One region of the Mycobacterium basiliense genome, then DNA from elsewhere that is predicted to be linked to it. Evidence: riboswitches for the same ligand, from Rfam matches in the RefSeq annotation. Region 1 holds a riboswitch; the other holds the start of a gene.
What was found. Region 1 has a riboswitch for glycine ahead of gcvP (aminomethyl-transferring glycine dehydrogenase). Riboswitches for the same ligand answer to the same signal wherever they lie in the genome.
Positions count from the first base shown of each region.

Region 2: linked by a shared signal. The riboswitch ahead of gcvP (aminomethyl-transferring glycine dehydrogenase) and the one ahead of gcvP (aminomethyl-transferring glycine dehydrogenase) in region 1 are both predicted to bind glycine.

Region 1 covers NZ_LR130759.1:2,836,193-2,840,613, forward strand. The annotation lists gene ftsR (transcriptional regulator FtsR) at 1-373, shown strand, start outside; gene MB901379_RS12060 (bifunctional nuclease family protein) at 488-982, shown strand; gene MB901379_RS12065 (MerR family transcriptional regulator) at 1,270-1,890, shown strand; glycine riboswitch at 1,933-2,031, shown strand; glycine riboswitch at 2,032-2,157, shown strand; gene gcvP (aminomethyl-transferring glycine dehydrogenase) at 2,222-4,421, shown strand, end outside.
Region 2 covers NZ_LR130759.1:136,550-140,970, forward strand. The annotation lists gene gcvP (aminomethyl-transferring glycine dehydrogenase) at 1-1,751, opposite strand, end outside; glycine riboswitch at 1,920-2,011, opposite strand; partial or broken gene MB901379_RS00700 (aromatic ring-hydroxylating oxygenase subunit alpha) at 2,438-2,980, opposite strand; gene MB901379_RS00705 (N-acyl-D-amino-acid deacylase family protein) at 2,992-4,421, opposite strand, start outside.

The DNA.
Region 1 (4,421 bases):
CCGCATTCGGCTCAGCCGAGAAGACCTGCTGGAACGCTCCGGAGTCGACGATGAGCTACTGACCGCTCTGGTAAAGGCGGGGGTGATCACCACCGGACCGGGCGGTTTCTTCGACGAACACGCCGTGGTAATCCTGCAATGTGCTCGGGCGCTGGCCGACTACGGCGTGGAGCCCCGGCACCTGCGTGCCTTCCGGTCGGCAGCAGACCGTCAGTCCGACCTCATCGCCCAGATCGCCGGCCCGCTCGTCAAGGCCGACAAAACCGGCGCGCGTGACCGGGCCGACGACTTGGCGCGTGAGGTCGCCGCGCTCGCCATAACTTTGCACACCTCGTTGATCAAGTCGGCAGTACGCGACGTATTGCACCGCTGAGGATTAGACTTTCTCCAATCGCTTGGTGTCGACGACTTCGGCGGCTATGCCAGCACCGTGTCGTCGCTCCAAGCGACGGTCTGACACGGCGGCATGTGCGGAGGGCGGACACAGATGGGCGAAGTACGTGTTGTCGGCATTCGCGTCGAGCAACCGCAGAACCAGCCGGTGCTGTTACTGCGCGAGGCCAACGGCGACCGGTATCTGCCAATCTGGATCGGACAGTCCGAGGCCGCAGCCATTGCGTTGGAGCAACAGGGCGTCGAGCCGCCCCGACCGTTGACGCATGATCTGATCAGGGATGTCATTGCCGCGCTCGGGCATTCACTGAAAGAAGTGCGCATCGTCGACCTTCAGGAAGGCACCTTCTACGCCGATCTGATCTTCGACCGCAACGTCAAGGTTTCGGCTCGTCCCTCCGACTCGGTGGCGATCGCGCTGCGCGTCGGGGTTCCCATCTACGTCGAGGAAGCGGTGCTGGCCCAGGCCGGTCTGCTGATTCCGGACGAGGGCGACGAAGACACCGGCAGCGCTGTCCGCGAGGACGAGGTGGAGAAGTTCAAAGAGTTCCTCGACAGCGTGTCACCCGACGATTTCAAGGCCACCTAGGCTTCGCACGGGTGCATCCCCGGCGCGGGGCCCCACCGGCATGTCGTCGGGGCCACCAACGTTACGGACAGGTCTCATCTCGCAGAATGCGACCTCGACACGCCTGCCGGATAGCGCCCGCGACGCCACCCACCGGCCATACTTTGATGGCGACTTGATGACCAACTGGCGGACCGATTTGGTCCAACAGCGTATGCTCTCAAGCACTCGGGCCTGAGCAAACGTGGTTGCAGCGGCAGCCATTGACGCAGCTAGTGACAAGAGCGCGATCGGCGAGAGGAAGCACCGTGAGCGAGCAGCCACGTCAAGAACAGCTGGATCTGGCGAGCCACGCAACCAACACAACCAACGGCGAGCCGGCGAACGCGCCGGTGCAGCCGGGGCTGTTCCCCGATGATTCGGTGCCCGACGAGCTGGTGGGCTACCGCGGGCCGAGCGCCTGTCAGATCGCCGGCATCACCTACCGTCAACTCGACTACTGGGCACGCACCTCGCTGGTTGTTCCGTCGATCCGCAGTGCGGCAGGTTCCGGAAGCCAACGGCTCTACTCGTTCAAGGACATTTTGGTTCTCAAGATCGTCAAGCGATTGCTTGACACCGGCATCTCGCTGCACAACATTCGGGTTGCCGTCGACCACTTGCGTCAACGCGGTGTGCAGGACCTGGCCAACATCACCTTGTTCTCCGACGGCACGACGGTGTACGAGTGCACATCGGCAGAGGAAGTCGTCGATCTGCTCCAGGGTGGTCAGGGCGTATTCGGTATCGCCGTCTCGGGCGCGATGCGTGAGCTGACCGGCGTCATCGCGGACTTCCACGGTGAACGCGCTGACGGCGGCGAATCGATCGCCGCACCGGAAGACGAACTGGCATCGCGGCGCAAGCATCGCGACCGCAAGATCGGCTGAACGCGCGCGGCCCACGGCGGGCCGAGTAAACTGGACGCCGCATCACCCCGCGCGGGAGAGTGCTGTAGCCGCCAGCTACAGACGCCGAAGGAGCAAGACCTCTCCGCCAACCTCTCAGGCACCCGGGACCGCGCGAGATCATGATGCCTCTGGAAAGCGGTGGTGACCGGCAGCGGTCCTCACCCGCCGATGGGGAAAGGTGCCGGCTAGCTCCCGGCGCCGAATCTCTCAGGCGCCTGACGTACGGGTAGAGACAGAGGGAGAGGGTCCCTAGTCCTTCTGCCTTGTAGGGCCTCTAGCAGGCCACTTGGTGCCCAGTCAGGAGTTCACCGTGTCCGATAATTCCACGTTCGCAGACCGCCACATAGGCTTGGACCCCCAGGCTGTCGCGACGATGCTTGCGGTCATCGGCGTCGATACTCTCGACGACCTGGCCGCCAAGGCGGTGCCGAAGGGCATCCTGGACAAACTCGCCGACGCCGGCACCGCACCGGGCCTGGACCGACTCCCGCCGGCCGCTAGCGAGGCGGAGGCGTTGGCCGAGCTGCGTGCGCTGGCCAACGCCAACACGGTGGCCGTGTCGATGATCGGGCAGGGCTACTACGACACCATCACCCCACCGGTTCTGCTGCGGAACATCCTGGAAAACCCCGCCTGGTACACGGCGTATACGCCCTACCAGCCCGAAATCAGTCAGGGTCGGTTGGAAGCCTTACTGAATTTCCAAACCATGGTGACCGATCTCACCGGCCTAGAGATCGCGAACGCATCGATGCTCGACGAAGGCACCGCCGCAGCTGAGGCCATGACCCTGATGCAGCGCGCAACCCGCGGCCCGGCAAAGCGGCTGGCCGTTGACGTCGACGTGTTTGAGCAAACCGCGGTGGTGTTGGCCACCCGCGCGAAGCCGTTGGGTATCGAGATCGTCACCGCCGATCTGCGGGATGGGCTGCCCGAGGGTGAATTTTTCGGCGTCATCGCCCAGCTGCCCGGAGCCAGCGGCCGGCTCACCGACTGGACCCAGCTGGTGGAGCAGGCCCACGACCGCGGCGCGCTGGTGGCCATCGGCGCCGACCTGTTGGCCCTGACCCTGGTTGCGCCGCCGGGGGAGATTGGCGCCGATGTCGCATTCGGTACCACCCAGCGTTTCGGTGTCCCAATGGGTTTCGGCGGCCCGCACGCCGGCTATCTGTCCGTGCACGCCAAGCACGCCCGTCAGCTACCCGGACGACTGGTCGGTGTGTCGGTCGACAGCGACGGCAATTCGGCCTACCGGCTAGCGCTGCAGACCCGTGAGCAACATATCCGTCGGGACAAGGCAACCAGCAATATTTGCACCGCCCAGGTGCTGCTTGCGGTAATGGCCGCAATGTATGCCAGCTATCACGGCGCCGATGGGCTGGTCGGCATTGCACGACGAGTGCATGGTCATGCCGAGACCATCGCCGGCGCGCTGGGCGACGCGGTGGTGCATGACAGGTTTTTCGATACCGTGCTGGCGCGGGTGCCGGGGCGTGCCGACGAGGTGTTGGCGGCGGCCAAGGCCAGTGGCGTCAACGTGTGGCGAGTCGATGCCGACCATGTGTCGGTGGCCTGCGACGAGGTCACCACCGACACCCAGGTGGCCATTGTGCTGGATGCCTTCGGGGTGTCGGCCGCCGCACCGGCCAGCGCCGACATCGCCACGCGCACTTCGGAGTTCTTGACCCATCCTGCGTTCACCCAGTACCGCACCGAGACATCGATGATGCGGTACCTGCGCGCGCTGGCGGACAAAGATATTGCGTTGGACCGCAGCATGATTCCGCTCGGTTCGTGCACCATGAAGCTCAACGCCGCTACCGAGATGGAGTCAATCACCTGGCCGGAATTCGGACGCCAGCATCCGTTCGCGCCGGCATCGGATACGCCGGGGCTGCGGCGGCTCATCGCCGACCTGGAAAGCTGGTTGACGGCCATTACCGGCTACGACGCGGTCTCGCTGCAGCCCAACGCGGGTTCGCAGGGCGAATACGCCGGGCTGTTGGCGATTCACGAGTACCACGCCAGCAGGGGAGAGCCGCAACGCGACATCTGCCTGATCCCGTCCAGCGCGCACGGCACCAACGCGGCTTCGGCCGCGCTGGCCGGGATGCGGGTGGTCGTGGTGGGTTGTCATGACAACGGCGACGTCGATCTCCATGATCTGCGCGCCAAGATCAGCGACCACGCCGATCGGCTGTCGGCGTTGATGATCACCTACCCGTCCACGCACGGCGTGTACGAGCACGACATCGCCGAGATCTGCGCGGCCGTGCACGATGCCGGCGGCCAGGTGTACGTGGACGGCGCCAACCTCAACGCGCTGGTCGGCCTGGCCCGGCCCGGCAAGTTCGGCGGCGATGTGAGTCACCTGAACCTGCACAAGACCTTCTGCATCCCACACGGCGGCGGCGGTCCGGGAGTGGGGCCGGTGGCGGTGCGTTCCCATCTGTCTCAGTTTCTGCCGGGCCATCCGTTCGCCCCGGAGCTGCCACAGGGGTATCCGGTGG
Region 2 (4,421 bases), 2.7 Mb from region 1:
TGCTGCTCACCACGGCTGGCGTGGTAGGCGCGGATGGCCAGCAGGCCGGCGAGCTCACCTTGGGAGCCCGCATTGGGCTGCAGCGATACTCGGTCATAGCCGGTGATCTCGGCCAACCAGCGTTCCAGACCGGTGATCAGTTCCCGATAGCCGCCGGTTTGCTCGGCGGGCGCGTGTGGGTGGATGTTGGCGAAGTTGGGCCAGCTGATGGGTGCCATCTCCACTGCGGAATTGAGCTTCATGGTGCACGACCCCAGCGGAATCATGCTGCGGTCCAAGGCCAGGTCACGATCGGACAGCCTGCGCAAGAACCGCATCATCGCTGTCTCGGAACGGTGTTCGTGGAACACCCGGTGCTGCAGGTAGGGCGTCGTTCGGGTCAGCCCGGAACGGAGGCCCGACCGGCCCGGCACGACCCGTTCGACACCAAAAGCCTTGACTACCAATGTGGTGATCTCGGCGGTGGTGGTCTCATCGCAGCTGATCCCAACGTGATCGGCGTCGGCCAGTCGCAGATTTACCCCGAGGGTTTTCGCGCGCGCAACCAATTCGCCGGCGCGCTGGGGAGTCTTGACCAACACCGTGTCGAAGAACTGGTCGTGTACTACGGTGTGGCCGCCGTGGCGCAGGCTGGCCGCAACCGAAACTGCGTGCGCGTGCACTCGAGACGCGATGTCCCGCAATCCCTCCGGGCCGTGGTAGACGGCGTACATCGCGGCGACGTTGGCCAGTAGGGCCTGGGCGGTGCAGATGTTGCTGGTGGCCTTGTCACGGCGGATATGCTGTTCGCGAGTCTGCAGGGCAAGCCGATATGCGGCCGCGCCGTCGACGTCCTTGGATACCCCTACCAGGCGGCCCGGCAGCGCGCGTTCCAAGCCGCTGCGCACGGCCAGATACCCAGCGTGCGGCCCGCCGAAGAACAGCGGAACGCCAAACCGTTGCGCCGAACCGACTGCAATGTCGGCGCCGAGTTCACCGGGCGGGGTCAATAGGGTCAGCGAAAGCAGATCGGTCGCAACAGTGGACATGGCGCTACGGGCTTTCGCGGCGGTGATCAGCGCGCTCAGATCGCGCACGGCGCCACTGGCCCCGGGTGATTGCAGTACGATGCCGAAAAAGTCGCCGTCGGGCAAAGGCGCGGAGACGTCGACAAGTTCGATCTCGATATCCACCGCCGCCGCGCGGGTCCGCAGTACCGAAAGTGTCTGGGGAAAGCAGTCGTCGTCGACCAAGAGACGCGCCGACGGGTTGTTGTTGGACCGACGCATCAGCAGCATCGCCTCGACCACCGCGGTGGCCTCGTCCAGCAACGAGGCGCCGGCCAACGGCAACCCGGTGAGGTCTTCGATCACGGTTTGGAAGGTCAGTAGCGCTTCCAGGCGACCCTGGGATATCTCCGGCTGGTAGGGCGTGTAGGCGGTGTACCAGGCCGGCGATTCGAGGAGATTGCGGCGCAGCACTTCCGGAGTAACACACGGCGAGTAGCCTTGGCCGATCATCGACACCCGGACCGTATTGCGGCCAGCGATCGCAGCCAGATCGGTGAGCACCTGTTGCTCGGTCCGCGCCGCGGGCAACGCCATCGGTGCGGAGTTGCGGATCTGAGCCGGCACGGCGGCATCGGTCAATTCGTCAAGGCTCGCGTACCCGACGGCATCGAGCATGTGTGCGGTCGCGACGGGATCGGGGCCGATATGGCGCGGAACAAAACTCGACGCCGCGGTGGCGCCGCAAGAAGGCTGATCATGCATTTCGGACAAGGGGCAACTCCGGTTCCAGTGGGCCCGGGCGCACCGGGCTGGTTGCTCCCTCCCCGCTCTGTCCTGAAACCTGAGAGTCTGTGGCCTCGCGCGACGGCGACGCCCGTACACCTTCGGTAAGGCACGGCCGTTACGACCGATCCTTGTCTCCAGAGTTGCCTCGGCGGTGCGGTACTGGGGCCTGAGAGATTCCCGGGGAGGAGATTGCTCCTACGGCGCCTCGACATCGAGGTTTCTCCCGCATCGCGTCAATGGCTATTTATTTGTAACGCGAAGTGAAGATACACAGTGACCAGCTGGCTTGTCACTCCCCAATTTTCGCAGCGCAACGAAGATGGCCCGAGCAATTTCGCGGCTTGGCGCGCAGGAACGTGGGCCGGGTAGATGTCAAAGATGCACGCGCACAATATCTTCGCAAGACGAAATTCGCTCGAAGGGAACAGCCCGGAGAATGCGCCGCCTGATCCGATGGGCTGCTGTGATCTATCGCACAAGGCCGTGCGGCGCCGACGGTTACGCGTCTCCGCCGCTCATGCGCGCAGATTCGGGTAGATCGAGGTAGCGCTCCAGGTTGCGGTGCATGTTGATCACCCGCCGCTCTTCACCGGAGAGCGTCAGGTGGGTGAAGCCGGGCTGACGCAAGCCACGCTGGATCCCGGGGAGCACCCGGATGTCCTGTTGGCTTCGATTTCGACGGTCAGGGTGGCGTAGCAGCGAAAGTCGCTCAGATGGCACCAGGCAATATCGTCGGGTGTCGAGTCCAGGTATTCGATCAGTGGGATCGCGTTGATGTCGAGATTGACGAAGACCAATCCCTCCCAGGTGTCGACCCTGGCCGGCGCCAGCGGGAAGTTGGACAGCCTCAGCGAGCCGAAACGCTTGCGGTTGGGCACTCGCTTGAGCGTGCCGGCCAGGTCCCAGGTCCAGCCGTGGTAGCCGCACTTCAACTCACGCAGCCCCGAACCGGAGCCCACGCACAGCGAGTTGCCGCGATGACGACAGGCATTCTGAAAAGCGCGCAGCACGCCGTCCTCGCCTCGTATGATCAGTGAACTGTATGGGCCACAGCGGTATTCAAAATGGTCGCCGGGTTCTGCGACATGGTCGACCATGCAGGCAAGCTGCCACAACCTTGGCCACATTCGTTCGATCTCTAGTTGGGCGAATGCGATCGCGTCCTGATCGCGGGTCCGGGCCGTATCGCCGGTGGTCATGCTCATCGGATGGTCTCTTAACGCGCTCCGCGGACCAGCCGGCCGGGACGGGCCCCGGTGTCGACGCCGTTGCGCCGGGTCACCGCACCGCTGACGATCGTGGCCGTGTATCCGCTTGCGCCCTGCAAGATCCGATGGCCACCGGCGGGCAGGTCGTAGGCCATCGCCGCAGGATGCAGTCGCAGCGCCGCCATGTCGATGACGTTGATATCGGCCTTCTTTCCCCGCTCGATGGTGCCGCGGTCGGTGAGGCCGAACAGGTGCGCCGTATCGCGGGCCTGCTTGCGGATCACGTATTCCAGCGGCAATTTCCTGCCGCGCCGCCGGTCGCGAGCCCAGTGCGTCAACAAGAAAGTGGGGTAAGAGGCGTCGCAGATCATGCCGCAGTGTGCCCCGCCGTCCGAGAGCCCCAGCACGCCCGTAGGGTGCAGCATCATTTCGCGGATCGCGTCGCAGTTGCCGTCCGCGTAGTTAAACAGCGGCAGCATCAGCATGGCGCTGGCGTTCGCTTCGAGCATGAGGTCGTACAGCGTCGCCAACGGGTCCTCACCCTGGGCGGCGGCGATCGCCGCGACGGTCCGGTCAGGCGTCGGCTCATAGTCGGGTGGATCGCCGAGTGCATAAAGACGTCCCAGGGAGTACTGCACGAACGCGGACATGCCGTCGAACAGCACCGTGGGGTCGATAGGCAGATCCTCCTCGGCCAGGATCGCGGCTTTGACCGCGGGATCGGCCAGGCGCTGCGCGAGCTCGTCGCGGCTGCATTCGGCCTTGAGCCGGCGGTACGTGGGCCGATGGCCAAAAGCATGGTGGCCTTGGAAGCCGATCATCATCCCGAACGGGCGCGCGGCGATCTGCGGGTGCAGTCGACTGCCGGCCGCGTGCGCGTCCGCGGAGAGGGCCAGCTGCTCGCGCCACAGGTTCGGGTCGGCGTCGACCTGGATCAGCGCGAACGACACGGGTCGGTCGATCTCGGCGCCCAACCGCCGCATCCAGTCGAGTTCCTTCTTAGGCCCGACGATGTCCTCCCCGGCGGCGCCTTGCGGGGCGAGCTCGAAGACTGCCTGCCCGCCGGCCGCCATCGCACGGCCTAGCCCGAACAGCTCGTCTTCGGCCGCAAACGTTCCGGGCACCGGCTCACCGTCCATGGCGCGGTGGGCCAGCGTGCGCGACGTCGAGAATCCGAGCGCGCCGGCTTCGATACCTTCGGTGACCAACCTGCCCATGGCCGCGATATCGTCCGGCGTTGCCGGCTCGTTTCGGGCGCCGCGGTCACCCATCGTGTAGGCGCGGACGGCGCCGTGGGCGATCTGGCTGCCTACGTCGATCGCGAACTTCCGGTTGCCGATCGCGTCGAGGTATTCGGGGTAGCTCTCCCAGCCCCAGGTGATGCCCTCGGTGAGCGCGGTACCGGGGATGTCCTCGACACCCTCCATCAGTTTGATCA